DNA from 2 places in the Nocardioides sp. NPDC000445 genome. Region 2 is predicted to be linked to the other one. Evidence: riboswitches for the same ligand, from Rfam matches in the RefSeq annotation. Region 2 holds a riboswitch; the other holds the start of a gene.
What was found. A riboswitch is a leader RNA that binds a small molecule or an ion and turns the genes downstream of it on or off. The one in region 2 is predicted to bind glycine.
Positions count from the first base shown of each region.

Region 1: another riboswitch for glycine. It lies ahead of gcvT (glycine cleavage system aminomethyltransferase GcvT); the one in region 2 lies ahead of gcvP (aminomethyl-transferring glycine dehydrogenase).

Region 1 covers NZ_JBEPDH010000026.1:35,952-44,527, forward strand. The annotation lists gene ABT304_RS27080 (CobW family GTP-binding protein) at 1-891, opposite strand, end outside; glycine riboswitch at 969-1,064, shown strand; glycine riboswitch at 1,066-1,166, shown strand; gene gcvT (glycine cleavage system aminomethyltransferase GcvT) at 1,223-2,326, shown strand; gene gcvH (glycine cleavage system protein GcvH) at 2,347-2,718, shown strand; gene ABT304_RS27095 (L-serine ammonia-lyase) at 2,767-4,173, shown strand; gene ABT304_RS27100 (helix-turn-helix domain-containing protein) at 4,213-4,740, shown strand; gene ABT304_RS27105 (FBP domain-containing protein) at 4,745-5,230, opposite strand; gene ABT304_RS27110 (TetR/AcrR family transcriptional regulator) at 5,288-5,899, shown strand; gene ABT304_RS27115 (GlxA family transcriptional regulator) at 5,900-6,847, opposite strand; gene ABT304_RS27120 (saccharopine dehydrogenase family protein) at 6,919-8,001, shown strand; gene ABT304_RS27125 (KAP family P-loop NTPase fold protein) at 8,484-8,576, shown strand, end outside.
Region 2 covers NZ_JBEPDH010000004.1:130,520-139,095, forward strand. The annotation lists gene ABT304_RS07020 (DUF881 domain-containing protein) at 1-1,060, shown strand, start outside; gene gcvH (glycine cleavage system protein GcvH) at 1,153-1,539, shown strand; gene ABT304_RS07030 (FHA domain-containing protein) at 1,666-2,148, shown strand; gene ftsR (transcriptional regulator FtsR) at 2,152-2,904, shown strand; gene ABT304_RS07040 (bifunctional nuclease family protein) at 2,969-3,436, shown strand; gene ABT304_RS07045 (helix-turn-helix transcriptional regulator) at 3,449-4,285, opposite strand; gene ABT304_RS07050 (MFS transporter) at 4,428-5,834, shown strand; gene ABT304_RS07055 (MerR family transcriptional regulator) at 5,980-6,597, shown strand; glycine riboswitch at 6,679-6,769, shown strand; gene gcvP (aminomethyl-transferring glycine dehydrogenase) at 6,829-8,576, shown strand, end outside.

The sequences.
Region 1 (8,576 bases), on a different contig from region 2:
CTGACTCCGTCTGGCTGCGGCGACGTGGGCGCTGCGTCCGACCAGGTTCACGTGGTAGCTGCGCGGCCCCTGGCCGGTCGCGACGGCGACGGTCCCCTTGACCCGGTACGCCGTCGCCGGCGGCTCCTCGAGCAGGTCGACCAGTCGAGCCGGCTCGATGGTGCCCGGCGTCGTCACGGTGACCGCCCGGGCATGCTGATGTGCCTCGTGCGAGGCGGCCGCCACGCGCAGCAGCGCGGCGATCGGCAGCTCGTCGGGCGGGTCCTCGGGCACGGCGGCGTCGTAGACGAGCCGCGGGTCGATGCGGCCACCCACGGCGTACGCGATGTGGACCTCGGGGTTGTGCTCGCGCACGCGTCGCTCGATGCGCGCCAGGACCTCGTCCCGCTCGGCAGCCGGAACCAGGTCGGTCTTGTTGATCACGACCAACGAGGCGGCCGCGAACCGGACCGGCGCCGGGCCCCGGCCGTCGTCGAGGGTGTCGAAGTACGCCGAGGCGTCGACGACCTCGATGAGCCCACCGCGGCGTACGCGCTCGACACCGCTGAACCGGACCAGCTTGGCCAGCGTGCCGGGCTCGGCGATCCCGCTGGCCTCGACGATGACGACGTCGAGCGCGAGCCGCGGGTGGGTCAGCTTCTCGAGGGCGTCGTCGAGACCACCGGCGTCGGGCAGGCAGCACAGACAGCCCCCGGCGATCGAGGCCGGCTCGTCGATCTGGCCGGTGACGAGACCGGCGTCGACGTTGATGTCGCCGAAGTCGTTGACGACCACGCCCACCCGAGCGCCGGGCTGGCGCAGCAGATGGTTGAGCAGTGTGGTCTTACCCGACCCGAGATGACCGGTGAGGATGACCACGGGAACCCGGCTGCTGGTGCTGGTCGGTGGCATCGGGCCATCGTAGGTCGTCATCTTGACGGCTGAGATGGCCACACCTAGGTTTGCCGCACAACTTCACATCCGCCACTTGAACCGCAGCGGGAGAGTCCTTGCCCATCCGGGGTGAGGCGCCGAAGGAGCAAACCTCCCCAGAATCTCTCAGGCCCCATGACCGCTGTGGTGAGGCGACCTCTGGAAAGACAGGATCCGCTGGATCCTGCACCCACGGTGCAAATCGCCCCCATCGGGCGGTGAAGCTCTCAGGTAGCGATGACAGAGCGGGGAGGTCACCCGTCCACGGGTGCCGCTGTCGGCACCCACCACCAGGGAGCCTCCCGCACACATGACCTCACCCGTCCCTACCCCTCTGCACGCGATCCACCAGGCGCTCGGCGCCTCGTTCACCGACTTCGCCGGCTGGAGCATGCCGGTCCGGTACGGCTCGGAGACCGCCGAGCACCATGCCGTACGCACCACCGCGGGCCTCTTCGACCTGTCCCACATGGGCGAGATCGAGGTGACCGGCCCCGAGGCCGGACGCGCCCTCGACCACGCCCTGGTCGGCAGGCCCTCGGCGATCGGCATCGGCCGCGCCCGCTACTCGATGATCTGCGCCGAGGACGGCGGCATCATCGACGACCTGGTCGTCTACCGGCTCGAGCAGGAGCGCTACCTGGTCGTCGCCAACGCGAGCAACGTCGGTGTCGTCGCTCCGGCTCTGGTCGAGCGGGCCGAGGGCTGCGACGCCGTGGTCCGCGACGCCTCCGCGGAGTGGGCGCTGATCGCGGTCCAGGGCCCCGCCTCGGCGGCGATCCTGGCCGCTGTGACCGACCTGGACGTCTCCTCCCTGAGGTACTACGCCATCGACGCCGGCACGGTCGCCGGGGTCGAGGCCCTGCTCGCCCGCACCGGCTACACCGGCGAGGACGGCTTCGAGATCTACTGCGCGCCCTCGTCGGCCGCTGCCGTCTGGGAGGCCCTCACCGAGGCGGGTACGCCGCACGGCCTGCAGCCCGCGGGACTCGCCTGCCGCGACACCCTCCGGCTCGAGGCCGGCATGCCGCTCTACGGCAACGAGCTGAACCGCGAGACGACCCCCTTCGAGGCCGGTCTCGGCCGGGTCGTCGTCTTCGACAAGCCCGACGGCTTCGTCGGCGCCGCCGCCCTGGCCGTACGCCGCGACGAAGGCCCGCGCAGCGTGCTCGTCGGCCTGGTGGCTGCCGGTCGCCGGTCTCCGCGAGCGGGCTACGCCGTCGTGGATCCGGCCACCGGCGACGAGATCGGCGTGGTCACCAGCGGCTCACCCTCGCCGACCCTCGGACGTCCCATCGCGATGGCGTACGTCCGGCCTGATCTCGCCGCCGCCGGCACCAAGGTCCACGTCGACGTGCGCGGTAGCCGCGAGGACGCCGAGATCGTCGACCTTCCCTTCTACTCCAAGAAATGACCCGAGAGATGAGCACCGCCATGAGCAACCCGACCCACCTGTCCTACACCGCCGAGCACGAGTGGATCGAGACCCGCGGCGACGTCGCGCGCGTCGGCGTCACCGCCTTCGCCACCGAGGCGCTGGGCGACATCGTCTTCGTCGAGCTGCCCGAGGTGGGCAGCAAGATCACCGGGGGAGAGAGCTGCGGCGAGCTGGAGTCGACCAAGTCGGTCAGTGACCTCTTCGCGCCCGCCGACGGCGAGATCCTCGAGGTCAACGCGGCCGTCGTCGCCGACCCCGCGCTGATCAACAGCGACCCGTTCGGCGCCGGCTGGCTCTTCGAGATGCGCGTCTCCGGCGCTCCCGAGCTGCTCGACGCCGCGGCCTACGACGCTCTGATCGAGGAGTGAACCGTCGTGACCGCTGACCTCAGCGGCGCCCCGACCCCGGTCGTGGCGATGGCCCTGAGCACCTTCGACCTCTACTCGATCGGCATCGGGCCCTCGTCCTCCCACACCGTCGGGCCGATGCGCGCCGCGAAGACGTTCGTCGACGGCCTCGTCACCGACGGTCTCGTGGACGCGGTCACGCGGGTGAGGGCCGAGCTGTTCGGGTCGCTCGGCGCCACTGGTCACGGTCACGGTTCGGAGGGCGCAGTGCTGCTCGGCCTCGAGGGTGAGGAGCCGGCGACCGTCGACACCCGGGCCTCGTCCGGTCGGGTGGCGGCCATCAGGGAGCGCCGGGAGCTGTCGCTGGGCGGCGCCACCCCGATCCGCTTCGACGCCGACACGGATCTGGTGATGCATCGCCGCAAGAGCCTGCCGGGCCACCCCAACGGCATGGTGTTCACGGCCTACGACGCCTCCGGAGAGGTACGCCGGGAGCGCACCTACTACTCCGTCGGCGGCGGCTTCGTGGTCGATGAGCACGCCTCGGGCGCAGCCCGGGTCGTGCCGGACCACTCACCGGTCCGCTTCCCCTTCACCACCGGAGCCGAGCTGCTCAGCACCTGCGAGCGCGAGGGCTTCCGGGTCTCCGACCTCATGCGCGCCAACGAGCTGACCTGGCGTACGCACGAGGAGATCCGCGCCGGTCTGCTCGAGATCTGGCGCGTGATGGCGGACTGCGTGCAGGCCGGCTGCGACCGTGACCCGGTCACCGACGGCGTACTTCCTGGTGGTCTGCGGGTCCCACGCCGGGCGCCGCTGCTCTACCGCGTCCTGTCCTCCGGGGCCGGTGCCCAGGACCCCTTCCGGGTCATGGACTGGGTCAACCTGTTCGCGCTGGCGGTGAACGAGGAGAACGCCTCGGGCGGCCGCGTCGTCACCGCTCCCACGAACGGCGCGGCAGGCATCGTGCCCGCCGTCCTGCACTACTGGGTACGTTTCGTGGCTCCCCAAGCCGGGCTGGACGAGGCCGCGATCGAGGACGGCATCGTCCGGTTCCTGCTCACCGCGGCCGCCATCGGGATCCTGTGCAAGACGAACGCCTCGATCTCCGGCGCCGAGGTCGGCTGCCAGGGCGAGGTCGGCTCGGCCTGCGCGATGGCCGCCGGTGCCCTGTGCGAGGTGCTGGGCGGCAGCCCGGAGCAGGTCGAGAACGCCGCCGAGGTCGGCATCGAGCACAACCTCGGCCTCACCTGCGACCCGGTCGGCGGGCTCGTACAGATCCCGTGCATCGAGCGCAACGCCATCGCCAGCGTGAAGGCCATCAACGCCGCCCGCCTCGCTCTCAACGGCGACGGCTCCCACAAGGTCAGCCTCGACAAGGCGCTCAAGACGATGCGCGAGACCGGTGCCGACATGAAGATCAAGTACAAGGAGACCTCCCGCGGCGGCCTCGCGGTCAACGTCATCGAGTGCTGAGGCGAGACGCTCCATAGTAGATTTTGCTATACTCGGGTCATGTCGTCACGTGGAGAGATCCTGCGCGAGGTGATGCTCGAGACGGGCACCACCCAGTCGACGCTGTCTCGCACCAGTGGCGTTCATCAGCCGAGCATCAGTCAGTTCCTCTCCGGGAAGGTTGACCTGAGCGACGACCAGCTCGACCGCCTGCTGTCGTGCATGGGCTGGCGTCTCGAAGTCGTACGCCGCCCGATCACGCCCGACCGGACGCGCTCGGAACGCCGCTCGTGGATGCTTCACCGACGCCTCTCTGGTGACCTGACCTCGACGACGCTGCAGGAGTGGAAACCGCGGATCGAGCGCCGCCTCGACCACCTCCGCCGCAACGTCAGTGGACAACCTCACGAGCGAAACCTCGAGCGCTGGACCTCGCTCGTGGAAGACGAGGACGTACGCGGCCTGCAGCGCGTCATGACTGGCCTCGACCGCGACTCCATCGAGATGCGCGAGGTCTCGCCCATGGGCGGCCTGCTCAGCGAGTCCGACCGCATCGAGGCCCTTGGAGGGCTGGCCGACGCCGGCTGATGTGTCACGCAGGCCGGAGCACCCGCGCCACGAACGAGTCGAGGTTGCCGAGCAGCCGGTCGACCTTCTGCTCGACGCTGAGGGTCTCGTGGATGACCGGGCTGTCGAGCTTGCGCTTGCCGCGCGCCTTGAGGGAGCAGTCGAGGTCGGCGCAGATGTAGGTGCCGACGGAGTTGCCGTCCTGCCCCGCGCGACCGGCGCGGGAGGCGACCAGCAGTGCGACGTCACCGACCGTGGTGCACAGCGCGCACATGGTCTTGCGCGGCCCGCGCGACTCGCGCGAAGCCCGCAGGGCGACGCCGCAGAGCCGCCCGTCGTGCTCGGTGACGAGGTAGTGGTTCTGTGGCGCCTTCGGGTCCTGCCAGCCGAGGTAATCGAGGTCCTCCCACGGCCGTTCAGCCAGGTCAGCGGGGAGGTTGAGGCGCTTGGTCGCACCCTTGGTGAGGTTGACGAAGCAGGAGCGTAGGTCGGTCTCGGTCAGCGGCTTCATGCCATCGATGCTAGGTTTCCTACAACTCGTAGGCAACTCGTTATCGAGAGGAATCCGATGGGTCGTCCTGGACTGAACCGGCGCGACGTGATCGCGGCCGCCGCCGACCTGGCCGACGAGCTGGGCTTCGACGCCGTCACGGTCTCGGTCCTGGCTCGGCGCCTCGGCGTCAGGTCGCCGACCCTCTACTCCCACATCTCCAGCGGCACCGACCTCCGCACAGCCGTCACCGCGTACGTCCTCGACGAGCTCGCCGACGCCACGACCCAGGCGACGGCTGCGGGGGAGGGCCGCGACCTCCTTGTCGCGTACGCCAACGCCATCCGCGACTTCGCCCGCCGCTCACCCGGTCGCTACGACGCCACCACTCGCCAGCGCGTCCCGCCCGCGTCGGAAGGGGAGTCCCGGCCTGACTCCGTGGACGAGGCGATCACCGCCGGCCGCCGCAACGCCGACCTCGCCCTCGCCGTCGTCCGCAGCTACGGAGTGACCGAGACCAACGAGACGTACGCCGTCCGGCTGATGTCCAGCCTCATCCACGGCTACATCACCCTCGAGCTCGCCGGCAGCTTCGCCCACAGCGAGCCCCCGAGCGAGGTCACCTGGCCCGAAGCCCTCGACGACCTGGACCGCACCCTCGGGCGGATGGCTCTCGGCCGGGGCCACTGATCAGTCGGCGAGCCGGAAGGTGGTCCGGTAGGTCGTGGGTGTCACGCCGAGAGTGCGGTGGAAGTGACGGCGCAGCGTGGCCGCCGTGCCCATCCCGCAGCTGCCCGCGATCTGGTCGATCGAGGCGTCGGTACGCTCGAGGAGCTCCTGGGCACGCGAGATGCGCTGGTGGTGCAGCCAGTCCAGAGGCCCGGTCTGCAGCTCGGCCTGCATCCGCCGGGCGAGCTGACGGGTGCTGAGACCGGCGTGGGCAGCGAGGTCGCGGACCGTCAGGGGCTGGTCGAGTCGGGCGCGCGCCCACTCGAGCGTGGGCGCGAGGCCGTCGGGAACAGGGGGCTGCGCGGGTGGGGTGATGAACTGCGCCTGTCCGCCGGTGCGGTGGGCTGGGACGACGAGGTTGCGGGCGATCCCGTTGGCCGCGGCGGCGCCGAGGTCGCTGCGTACGAGGTGGACGCAGAGGTCGAGCGCAGCGGTCTTGCCGGCCGAGGTGAGCACGTCGCCCTCGTCGACGTAGAGCACGTCCGGGCGGACGTCGACCTGCGGATAACGCCGGGCGAGCTCGTCGGCGTGCAGCCAATGGGTCGTCGCGACCCGGCCGTCGAGCAGCCCGGCGGCGGCCAGCACGAACGAACCGGTGCACAGGGACGCGATCCGCGCGCCGCGCTCGTGTGCGCCGCGAAGCGCCTCGAGGAGCGCGAGGTCGGGGTTGTCGTCGAGATCGACCGAGGACGGGACGACGACAGTGTCGACCTCGGCGATCGCGTCGTAGGAGGCCGTCGGCAGGCCGGCCAGCCAGGGATGCGGTGCGCCGTCGGGGGTGCAGACGACGAGGTCGTACCACTCACCGCCGGGAGCGAGGTCGGAGTGGTCGCCGCCGAAGATCTCGGCGGCGATCGCGACCTCGTAGAGCATCGAGGAGCCATGCAGGACGAGGGCGAGCCGAGGCATGTCGCAAACTGTACGTAGTACGTCGTTTCAGACACTCGTTCGGCTGGGTCTCGCGGCTCGAAGATGGAGCCATGAACACAGATGAGCGAGTCCTGGTCTATGGCGCCACCGGTCACACCGGGCGTTTCGTCGTCGATGAGCTGGTACGCCGCGGGCTGACCCCGGTCCTCGCCGGCCGCAGCGCGGAGCGCCTCGCTGAGGTCCCGTCCCGCCATGCCGCCCTGGAGAGCCGAGTCGTCGGCCTCGGCGACCCCGAGCGACTGCGGCACGCGATCGCGGGTGTTGCCGCGGTCATCAACTGCGCCGGCCCCTTCCTCGACACCGCGCTCCCACTGGCCCGGGCCGCGGTCGAGTCCGGTGCCCACTATCTCGACGTCACCGCCGAGCAGCCGGTCGTACAGGCGCTCTATCGCGAGCTGGACGCCCCAGCCCGAGACATGGACGTCTCCGTGGTCCCCGCGATGGCGTTCTACGGTGGCCTCGCCGACCTGCTCGTGACCGCCGTCCTCGGCGGCTCGTCGGCCGATGAGGTCGAGGTCGCCATCGGGTTGGACCGCTGGTGGCCGACCGCCGGCACCCGGATCACCGGAGCCCGCAACACCGCGACTCGTCTGGTCATCCGCGATGGCTCCCTGGTCGCGTTGCCCAGCCCCGCGCCGACCGGCGCCTGGTCCTACCCGGAGCCGCTGGGCGAGCAGGCAGTGGTGGAGCTGCCGTTCTCCGAGGTGATCACCATCAACAACCACCTCGAAGTCGGGAAGCTCCGCTCCTACCTCAACAGCGCTCCGCTCGCCGAGTTCCGCGACGAGGCGACACCCGAGCCGGCCGCGAGCGACGAGTCAGGACGCTCGGCCCAGCGGTTCGCCGTGGACGTCCGCGTACGTCAGGGCGCCGACGTCACGCGGATCACCGCGACCGGCCGCGATATCTACGCCGTCACGGCACCGATCGTGGTCGAGGGCGCCCTCCGGCTCCTCGACGGCCGCCGCCGTCGCTCCGGCGCCGGGGCACCGGGGGAGATCTTCGACGCCGCCGATGTCCTCGACGCGCTCGAGCGCGACGGTCAGGCCATCGTCGTGCAGTCCGACTCGAACCTCGCCCGTCCCGTCCTGTCCGAGAGCGCCAGCTTGCACGCGCAGAGCGCCGTGGGATGAGGCATCGTGCCAGGGCTGCGTCATACGCGCCGGAATGACGCGGCTCGGCCGACTACCCGTGAAGCGACATGAGCGGTTGTCTCGTAGTCCGTGCGGGTCACTGCGGCTTCCCGTCCACGTCTAGGGACTCACCGTCACCGTTAACACCCAAGGCGTCGTCATCAAGAGCGAACCCGACGCCATCAACGTCACTTGGCGCAACAAACTCGTCAAGTGGCTCCTACGGCGTCATCCGCGCCCGCGACACCTTCGACGCCACCTACGAGGTCGCGCGACGCTCCACCACCTGGCGAACCTATCGGCGAGAGCGCCGCCAAGCCACTGGTGTCCTCGGGTCGCTGCCAGGTAGATCGCACGGTACGAACATGCCGCCTTCTTCAGCGAACTGTCGGTGGCGACCCGTATCTTCAACTCTGCGAGGCCTCTCGGGCAAGGAACCTCGGTCGGCTCGTTCACCGGCTCCGGCCAGCAAGTGGGGGAACATGACAGACAGCATGCGACTTTGGGACGACAACCCGACGGTCACTGACCTTCTCGGCATCGACACCGTGGTCGAAGCGGTCGCCGCGGCGCTC
Region 2 (8,576 bases):
CGAAGAGCCGGTGGCCGAGGAGCCGGTGGCCGAGGAGCCGGTGGCCGAGGAGCCGGTGGCCGAGGAGGCGGACGACGTCGAGCCGGTCGAGCCCGTCGACTTCGTCGAGCTTGACGAGCCCGCTGAGCCAGTCGAGTCGGCTGCGGCCGAGGAGTCGGCCGCCGAGGACGCCGAGAAGAGCGACGAGCCCGCTGAGGTCACCGAGCCCGACGAGGTCGAGGACACGGCGGTCGACGAGCCGGCCGAACAGACCGATGGGCCCGATGAGGCCGTGGTGCCGCCGAACACGGAGAAGGCCGACGAGCCTGATGAGGCGGATGAGTCTGAAGAGCCCGAGAAGGAGCCGGCGCCGCTGGTCGGACGGGCGCGGCTCTTCGACGCGCTCACCCACTTCCGGCGCGGCCAGGTGGCCGTGGCGGCCCTGCTCTGCGTACTCGGCTATGCCGCCGTGGTGCAGGTCCAGACGAACACCGAGGACTCGACGTACGCCGGTCTGCGCGAGCAGGAGCTGATCGACATCCTCTCCGGCCTGGCCGGCACGACGCAGAAGGCCCAGGAGCAGATCGAGGAGCTCGAGGCGACCCGCGACGAGCTGGAGGACCAGACCCTCCAGCAGCAGACCGCGCTGCAGCGCGCCGAGGAGCAGGTCGACACGCTCCGGGTGATCGCCGGGACGGTGCCGGTCAGCGGTCCGGGCATCACGATCGAGATCGACCCGGGCGCCGACCCGCTGCGGCTGACCGCGCTTCTCGACCTGATCGAGGAGCTGCGTACGAGCGGTGCCGAGGCGATGGAGATCGAGGGGGCCGACGGCGAGGCCGTACGCCTGGTCGCGTCATCCTCGATCGAGGTCAGCCAGCCCGGCGCGGGTCTCAACGTGGGCGGCGAGCTGATCAGCCCGCCCTACCGCCTCCAGGTGATCGGCCCGCCCGACACGCTGGCCGGCGCGATCGACTTCTACCAGGGCCCGCAGGACCAGCTCGAGGAGCAGGGCGCGGAGGTCAAGGTGGAGTCGGAGGAGAAGATCGACATCGAGTCGATTCACACCGTGTCCCGCTGACCGTTTCGTCGGTGGCTCGCAGTAGGGTTTCGACAACAGCTCGCGGGACGATCTTCCGCAGCCAGACCAGTACGCCTGATGAGGAGATGGCCGTGTACCCCGAGGACCTGAAGTACACCAGCGAGCACGAGTGGCTGCGCAACCCTGGCGAGACCGAGGGCTCCGTACGGATCGGCATCACCAACTACGCCCAGGACGCCCTCGGCGACATCGTCTACGTGTCGATGCCGGCCGTCGGCGACACGATCAAGTCGGGCGAGAGCTGCGGCGAGCTCGAGTCGACCAAGTCGGTCAGCGACATCTACGCGCCGATCTCCGGCGAGGTCGTCGCGATCAACGGATCGCTCGACGCCACGCCCGAGCTGGTCAACGACGACCCCTACGGCGGGGGCTGGCTGTTCGAGGTCACTCCGTCCGATCCTGCCGAGCTGGAGAGCCTCCTCGACGCCGCGGCGTACGAGGCATCGCTCGACGCCTAAGGCCGTGCGCTAAGAATTGGCGCAGCCCAACCGAACACCTGGGCCGACCTGATAGGTTGCGGATACCATCCCTCAACGTTCACTTGAGGGTAGGTGCCCGGCCCTCGATGAACCTGGAGCTCAAAAATGTCCGTGTGCCCCGCTTGCGGCAGCCAGAACCCCGACGAAGCGCGGTTCTGCTCGCAGTGTGGCGTAAGCCTGACCGGGACCGACCAGACCTCGACGATTCAGCTCGGGGCTGACGCCGACACCTCTGACCGGGTGTTGAGCCCGGTCGAGGCGGCCACCGTCGAGGCCCTGCCGCGGGGCAACGGCATGCTCGTCGTGCAGCGTGGTCCCGGTGCCGGAAGCCGCTTCCTGCTCGACCAGGACACCGTGGTCGCGGGTCGTCACCCGGACAGCGACATCTTCCTCGACGACGTCACCGTCTCGCGTCGCCACGCGGAGTTCGCGCGCACCGGCGACACCTTCGAGGTCTCCGACGTCGGCAGCCTCAACGGCACCTACGTCAACCGCGACCGGATCGAGAAGGTCGTCCTCAAGGACGGCGACGAGGTCCAGGTCGGCAAGTTCCGGCTCGTCTTCTACGCCGGGCACGAAGGGGCGTAGCCGATGGCCGCCGCCGCGATGCCTGACCCTCAACGGCCGGCTAGCGACTCGGGGGAGCGGCTCAACATCGGGCAGGTCCTGGATCAGCTGCGTCCGGACTTTCCCACGGTGACGATCCCCAAGATCCGCTTTCTCGAGGACAAGGGACTGATCAAGCCGGAGCGCACGCCCGCGGGCTACCGCAAGTTCTCCCGCCGCGATGTCGAGCGGCTGCGCTACGTCCTGAGGATGCAGCGCGACCACTACCTGCCGCTCAAGGTCATCGGTGAGCACCTGGATGCGATCGACCGGGGCCTCGAGCCGCCGGCGATCGAGCCGACCGTGCCCACGGTCCCGACGGTGGCCCTGACGCCGAGCGGCGCGCCGGGCGCGGAGTCGTTCCGGCGTACGGACAACATGCGGATCTCGCGACGCGAGCTCCTCAAGGTGGCCGAGGTCGACGACGCGCTGCTGACCGAGCTGGAGAAGATGGCGCTGGTGGTGCCGCTGCGCAGCGGTCACTACGACACCGATGCCCTCGCGATCGCGCGCACCGCCAAGGAGCTGGCCGAGTTCGGCATCGAGCCTCGTCACCTGCGCGGTATGAAGGCCGCCGCCGACCGCGAGGTCGGTCTCATCGAGCAGATCGTGGCCCCGCTGCGGCGCCCCGGGAACGCCGGAGCGCAGGGCCGGGCCGAGGAGATCGGCAGCGAGATCGCCTCCCTGGCAGTCCGTCTGCACGCCACCTTGGTGAAGTCTGGACTCCGCGACCGCTGACTCGGTGGATGTCGGCGGTCAACCGGGCTGCTGTCGCGACCCGGAGACGGGTAGGGTGGATGACATGCGCGAGGTCGATGTGCTCGGAGTCCGAGTGGAGATGCCCTCCAACCAGCCGATCGTGCTGTTGCGCGAGGTGGCGGGTGAGCGATACCTGCCCATCTGGATCGGCGCGGTGGAGGCGACCGCGATCGCCTTCGCCCAGCAGGGCGTGGTCCCGCCGCGGCCGCTGACCCACGACCTGCTCAAGGACGTGCTGGAGGCGACCGGCAACGAGCTCACCGAGGTGCAGATCACCTCGGTCACCGACCGCGTCTTCTACGCCAACCTGGTCTTCGCCTCGGGCGTCGAGGTGAGCGCGCGACCGTCGGACTCGATCGCGCTGGCGCTGCGTACGGGGACCAAGATCGTGGTCTCCGACGAGGTCCTCGACGAGGCGGGGCTCGCCGTCCCGGCGGAGCAGGAGGACGAGATCGAGAAGTTCCGCGAGTTCCTCGACGAGATCACCCCCGAGGACTTCGAGTCCCACTGACGCTCGGCACGATCACTCGCTGAGCGCGAGCATCGCCTTCTCGTCGACCGTGTCGGCCTCTGCCTGGTAGACGATCATGCGCTGACCGCCGGTGCGAGCCAGCTGCATCACCTCGTAGGTGAGCGTCATCCGGCCCACCCGCGGATGCTCGAAGGTCTTCGTGCCGCCGCTGCGCTCACACACGTCGTAGAGCTCCCAGATCGCGGCGAACTCCGGCGACTTGAGCAGCAGCTCGCCCACCAGTGCCGCGAGCCGGGGTGAGTCGACGTCGGTGCCGCCGACGGCCCGCAGGTTGGCCACCGAGCTGGTGACCGTCTGGTGCCACGGGTCGAGCAGGTGCCGCCCGATCGGGTCGAGGAAGAGGTAGCGGGTCAGGTTCCGGTGCTCCCGCGGCCCGTCCCACAGACCCGGGTAGAGCCGCCGGGCCGGCCGGTTGGCGGCCAGGATGTCGTTGTGCCTGCTGAACACGAAGGCCGGCAGCGGCCCGAGCTGCTCGAGCATGACGAGCACCGAGGGACGTACGGTGGTGTCGGTCGTCGCCTGGGGCACGCTGACGCGCCCCGAGGCGACCTCGGCGAGCTCGTGCAGGCGCTGATGGGCGTCGCCGGTCAAGCGCAGGGTACGAGCCAGCGAGTCCAGGACGGCCGCTGACGGGTTGGTCTCCCGCCCGCGCTCGAGCCGGGTGTAGTAGTCCACCGAGACGCCGGCGAGCGCCGCAAGCTCCTCGCGCCGCAGCCCAGGCGTACGCCGCACGCCGGTGCCGGCGGGCAGGCCCGCCTCCTCCGGGGTCACCCGTGTCCGGCGGGCACGCAGGTAGCGCCCCAGCTCGGTCGCAGCCATGTCACTCATCCCCACCAGTGTGCCGCAGGTCCGGCTCGCGTGAGGGGCCGTGTCACACCCACCCCTGGTGACACCCCGGCATCGCGCGGTCTGCCTCTGCGCGCGCGACGCAACCAGACTTTCGGGGACAACGACCTGGAGGAGGAGCACGATGACCGCAGTAGCCCAAGAGGTGCCGAGCAGAGGTCCGGCAGCCGCGCCCGCCGGAAGCGTTCGAGCTCTGCTCGCCGCGCTCCTGGGCTTCACGGTGATCACCGTCGACGTCTCCGCGGTCAACATCGCGCTGCCCTACCTGCACCGGGACCTGGGTGGCGGGATGGCTGGTCTGCAGTGGGTCGTGGATGCGTACACGCTGATGTTCGCCGCCCTGATGCTCTCGGCGGGCGCGGTGACCGACCGGGTCGGACCGGTCCGGGCCTACGCCCTGGGGGTGGTGCTGTTCACCGTCGCCTCCGTGGCCTGCGCGGCCGCTCCGGTGATGCCGGCGCTCATCGCGGCCCGGGTGCTGCAGGGTGCTGCCGCCGCGCTGGTCATGCCGGCGTCGCTGGCGCTGGTCCGGGTGGCGTACGACGACGCGCGGGCCCGAGGGCAGGCCATCGCCGTGTGGACGATCGGCGGATCGGCGGCGATGGCGCTGGGGCCGGTGGCCGGAGGCCTGCTGAGCGAGTACGCCGGCTGGCGCTGGGTGTTCCTGGTCAACGTCCCGGTCGGGATCCTCATCGTCGCCCTGCTCGCCGGTCTGCGGATCCGGGCGGTACGGCGGCGGGCACCGCTCGACCTCCCTGGCCAGGCGCTCGCCGTGCTCGCGCTGTCGGCGCTGACGTACGCCGTCATCGAGGCCGGTCACACCGGCTGGCACCCGCCCGCCCTGCTCGCGGCAGCGGTAGCCGTCTCGGCGGCCGTTGCCTTCGTCGTGGTGGAGCGTCGCTCGGCGGCGCCGGTGCTGCCGCTCGGGCTGGTGGGTCGGGGGAGGGTCGCGGTCGCGCTCGTCTCCGGGTTCGGGATCAACTTCGGGTTCTACGGCGGGATCTTCCTGCTCGGCCTCTACTACCAGCAGGTGCGGGGCTGGAGCGGTGCCGAGGCGGGGCTGATGTTCGTCATCCCGGCGGCCATGACCACGTGCGCCAACGTCGTGGCGCCGCGCCTGGCGTACGTCGTGGGCCGGCGCCCGCTCATCGTCGGCGGCCAGCTGATCCTCGCGGTCGGAATGCTCGCCCTGCTCCCGCTGACGACGACGACGCCGGTCTGGCTGGTCCTGGTGCTGCTCGTCCCGCTCGCCACCGGCGGTGCGCTGGCGATCACCCTCGTCACCGCCGACCTGATCGACGCGGTCGAGCCCGCCCGCGTGGGTGTCGCGACCGGCGCGCTGAGCACGTTCCGGCAGACGGGCGGCGCGATCGCGGTCGCCGTCTTCGGTGGTCTGGGGGCCGGTGCGTCCGGGATCCTCACCCTTCCCGGGATGCAGGCATCTCTCCTCGCCGGGGCCGGCGTCCTGGTGCTGACCGCCCTCGTGGCGACCGTCAGGTGCCGAAAGCCTCAGGCTCTACTTGAGGGTTAGCCCGGACGACACGCCGGAGGGGGTTCTTTGACCAGGGCCCTTGCGGCGCTTACCTTGTAGTTGTCTCTGTTGTAACTCCAACGATGTGGTCCCCCCGCCGCAGCCGTTCATTCCCCGAGTGGAGTTACGCACAACGGAGTAGACGATGGAGGACATCGTGTTCGACCACGAGCAGAAGCCCGGCCACGGCGCCGACGACGCGCAACGCGCGGCGGAGCAGGCTGACGAGCAGGGCCTTCTCTTCACCGACGATGTCTCGCCCCTGCCGAGCGACACCGGTTACCGCGGGCCGACGGCCTGCAACGCTGCGGGGATCAGCTACCGCCAGCTCGACTACTGGGCACGCACCGGACTCGTCGAGCCGAGTGTGCGCGGCGCCACCGGCTCCGGCACTCAGCGGCTCTACTCCTTCCGCGACATCCTGATCCTCAAGGTCATCAAGCGGCTCCTCGACGCCGGCATCTCGCTGCAGCAGATCCGCGCTGCCGTGCAGCACCTGCGTGAGCGGGGCACCGACGACCTGACCCGCGTCACCCTGATGAGCGACGGCGCCTCGGTCTACGAGTGCACCAGCAACGACGAGGTCATCGACCTGCTCCAGGGCGGGCAGGGCGTCTTCGGCATCGCCATCGGCGGTGTCTGGCGCGAGATCGAGGGCACGCTCTCCGAGCTCCCCAGCGAGCGTACGACCGACGACGGCGAGCAGGTCGCCTCGATGTCCGACGAGCTCTCCGCCCGCCGCGCGGCGCGCAACGCAGGGTAGTAAACGTCACGTAACACTAGACCCCGAGGTCCCCGCAGAGGCGGGGCCTCGGGGTCTAGTCGTTTATGCTGGAGTTGCTGACCATCCCGCACGGGAGAGCTCCTCTCGAAGGGGCGCCGAAGGGGCAATTCCTCCCCGGAAACTCTCAGGCATCCACGACTGTGCGGACCAGGCAACTCTGAAGCGGCGCAGGTGCGGTGACAGAGGGGGAGGGCGTACGAGTTGTCTTAGATGCCCTCAGGAGCCACTGTGTCCGACACGCCCACTCTGTCCGAGCTCGACGCCGCCTCCCCGTTCGTGGCGCGCCACGTCGGACTCTCGGCCGCCGACGAGGCGACCATGCTCGCGCGGCTCGGGTACGACTCGGTAGCAGCGATGATGGACGCCGCCGTCCCGGCCGGGATCCGCTCGGTGGAGTCGCTGGACCTGCCGGCCGCGCTGAGCGAGGCGCAGGTGGCCTCGCTGGCGCGGGAGATCGCAGCCTCCAACAAGCCCGGCGAGGCGATGATCGGGCTCGGCTACCACGCCACCGTGACGCCGCCGGTGATCCGTCGCAACGTGCTCGAGGACCCGAGCTGGTACACCGCCTACACGCCCTACCAGCCCGAGATCTCCCAGGGCCGCCTCGAGGCGCTCATCAACTTCCAGACCATGGTCGGCGACCTGACCGGCCTGCCGGTGGCCAACTCCTCGCTCCTGGACGAGGGCACCGCGGCCGCCGAGGCGTTGGCGCTGGTGCACCGAGCCAACCGCAAAGGCTCCGGTCCGTTCGTCATCGACGCCGACGCCCTGCCGCAGTCGATCGAGGTCGTGAAGGTGCGCGCCGAGGCGATGGGCCTCGAGGTCGTCGTGGCCGACCTCTCGCAGGGTCTGCCCGAGGGCGACGTGATCGGCGTGCTGGTGCAGTACCCCGGCGCCTCCGGTGGCGTCCCCGACCTCAAGCCGGTCATCGATGCCGCCCATGAGCGGGGTGCGCTGGCCGTCGTCGCCGCCGACCTGCTCGCGCTCACCGTCCTGGAGGCGCCCGGCACCCTCGGCGCCGACGTCGTCGTCGGCTCGACGCAGCGCTTCGGCATCCCGCTCTTCTACGGCGGCCCGCACGCCGGCTACATGGCCGTCCACGAGGGGATCGAGCGGCACCTGCCGGGTCGTCTCGTCGGCGTCTCCGTCGATGCCGAGGGGCGGCCCGCGTACCGTCTCGCACTGCAGACCCGCGAGCAGCACATCCGCCGCGAGAAGGCGACCTCCAACATCTGCACCGCGCAGGTGCTGCTGGCCGTCGGCGCTTCGATGTACGCCGTCTACCACGGCCCCGACGGGCTGCGGACGATCGCGACCCGGACCCACCGCTACGCCGCCGTCCTGGCCGCCGCGCTCAAGTCGGCCGGGCTCCCCCTGGTCTCGGAGACGTTCTTCGACACGCTGGGTGTCACCGTCCCCGGCCGGGCGGCAGATGTCGTGGCCGCGGCGCGCCGTTTCGGCGTACATCTTCGTCTCGTGGACGCCGACACCGTCGGCATCTCGACCTCGGAGGCGACCACTCGCTCGACCCTGTCGGCCGTGCTCAACGCCTTCGGCGTCGCGGGTGCGGACCTGGACGAGATCGACCGCACCACGGCCAGCGCGCTGCCTGACGGCCTGCTGCGCACCACCGACTACCTCACCCACGAGGTCTTCAACGCGCACCACAGCGAGACCCAGATGCTGCGCTACCTGCACAAGCTGGCGGCGCGCGACTACGCGCTGGACAAGGGCATGATCCCGCTCGGCTCGTGCACCATGAAGCTCAACGCGACCACCGAGATGGAGCCGATCTCGCTGCCCGGCTTCGCCGACCTGCACCCGTTCGTGCCCGCCGAGGACGCCGCCGGCTACACGCGTCTGGTCGGTGAGCTGGAGGGCTGGCTGGCAGAGGTCACCGGCTACGACGAGGTCTCCATCCAGCCGAACGCCGGCTCGCAGGGTGAGTTCGCCGGCCT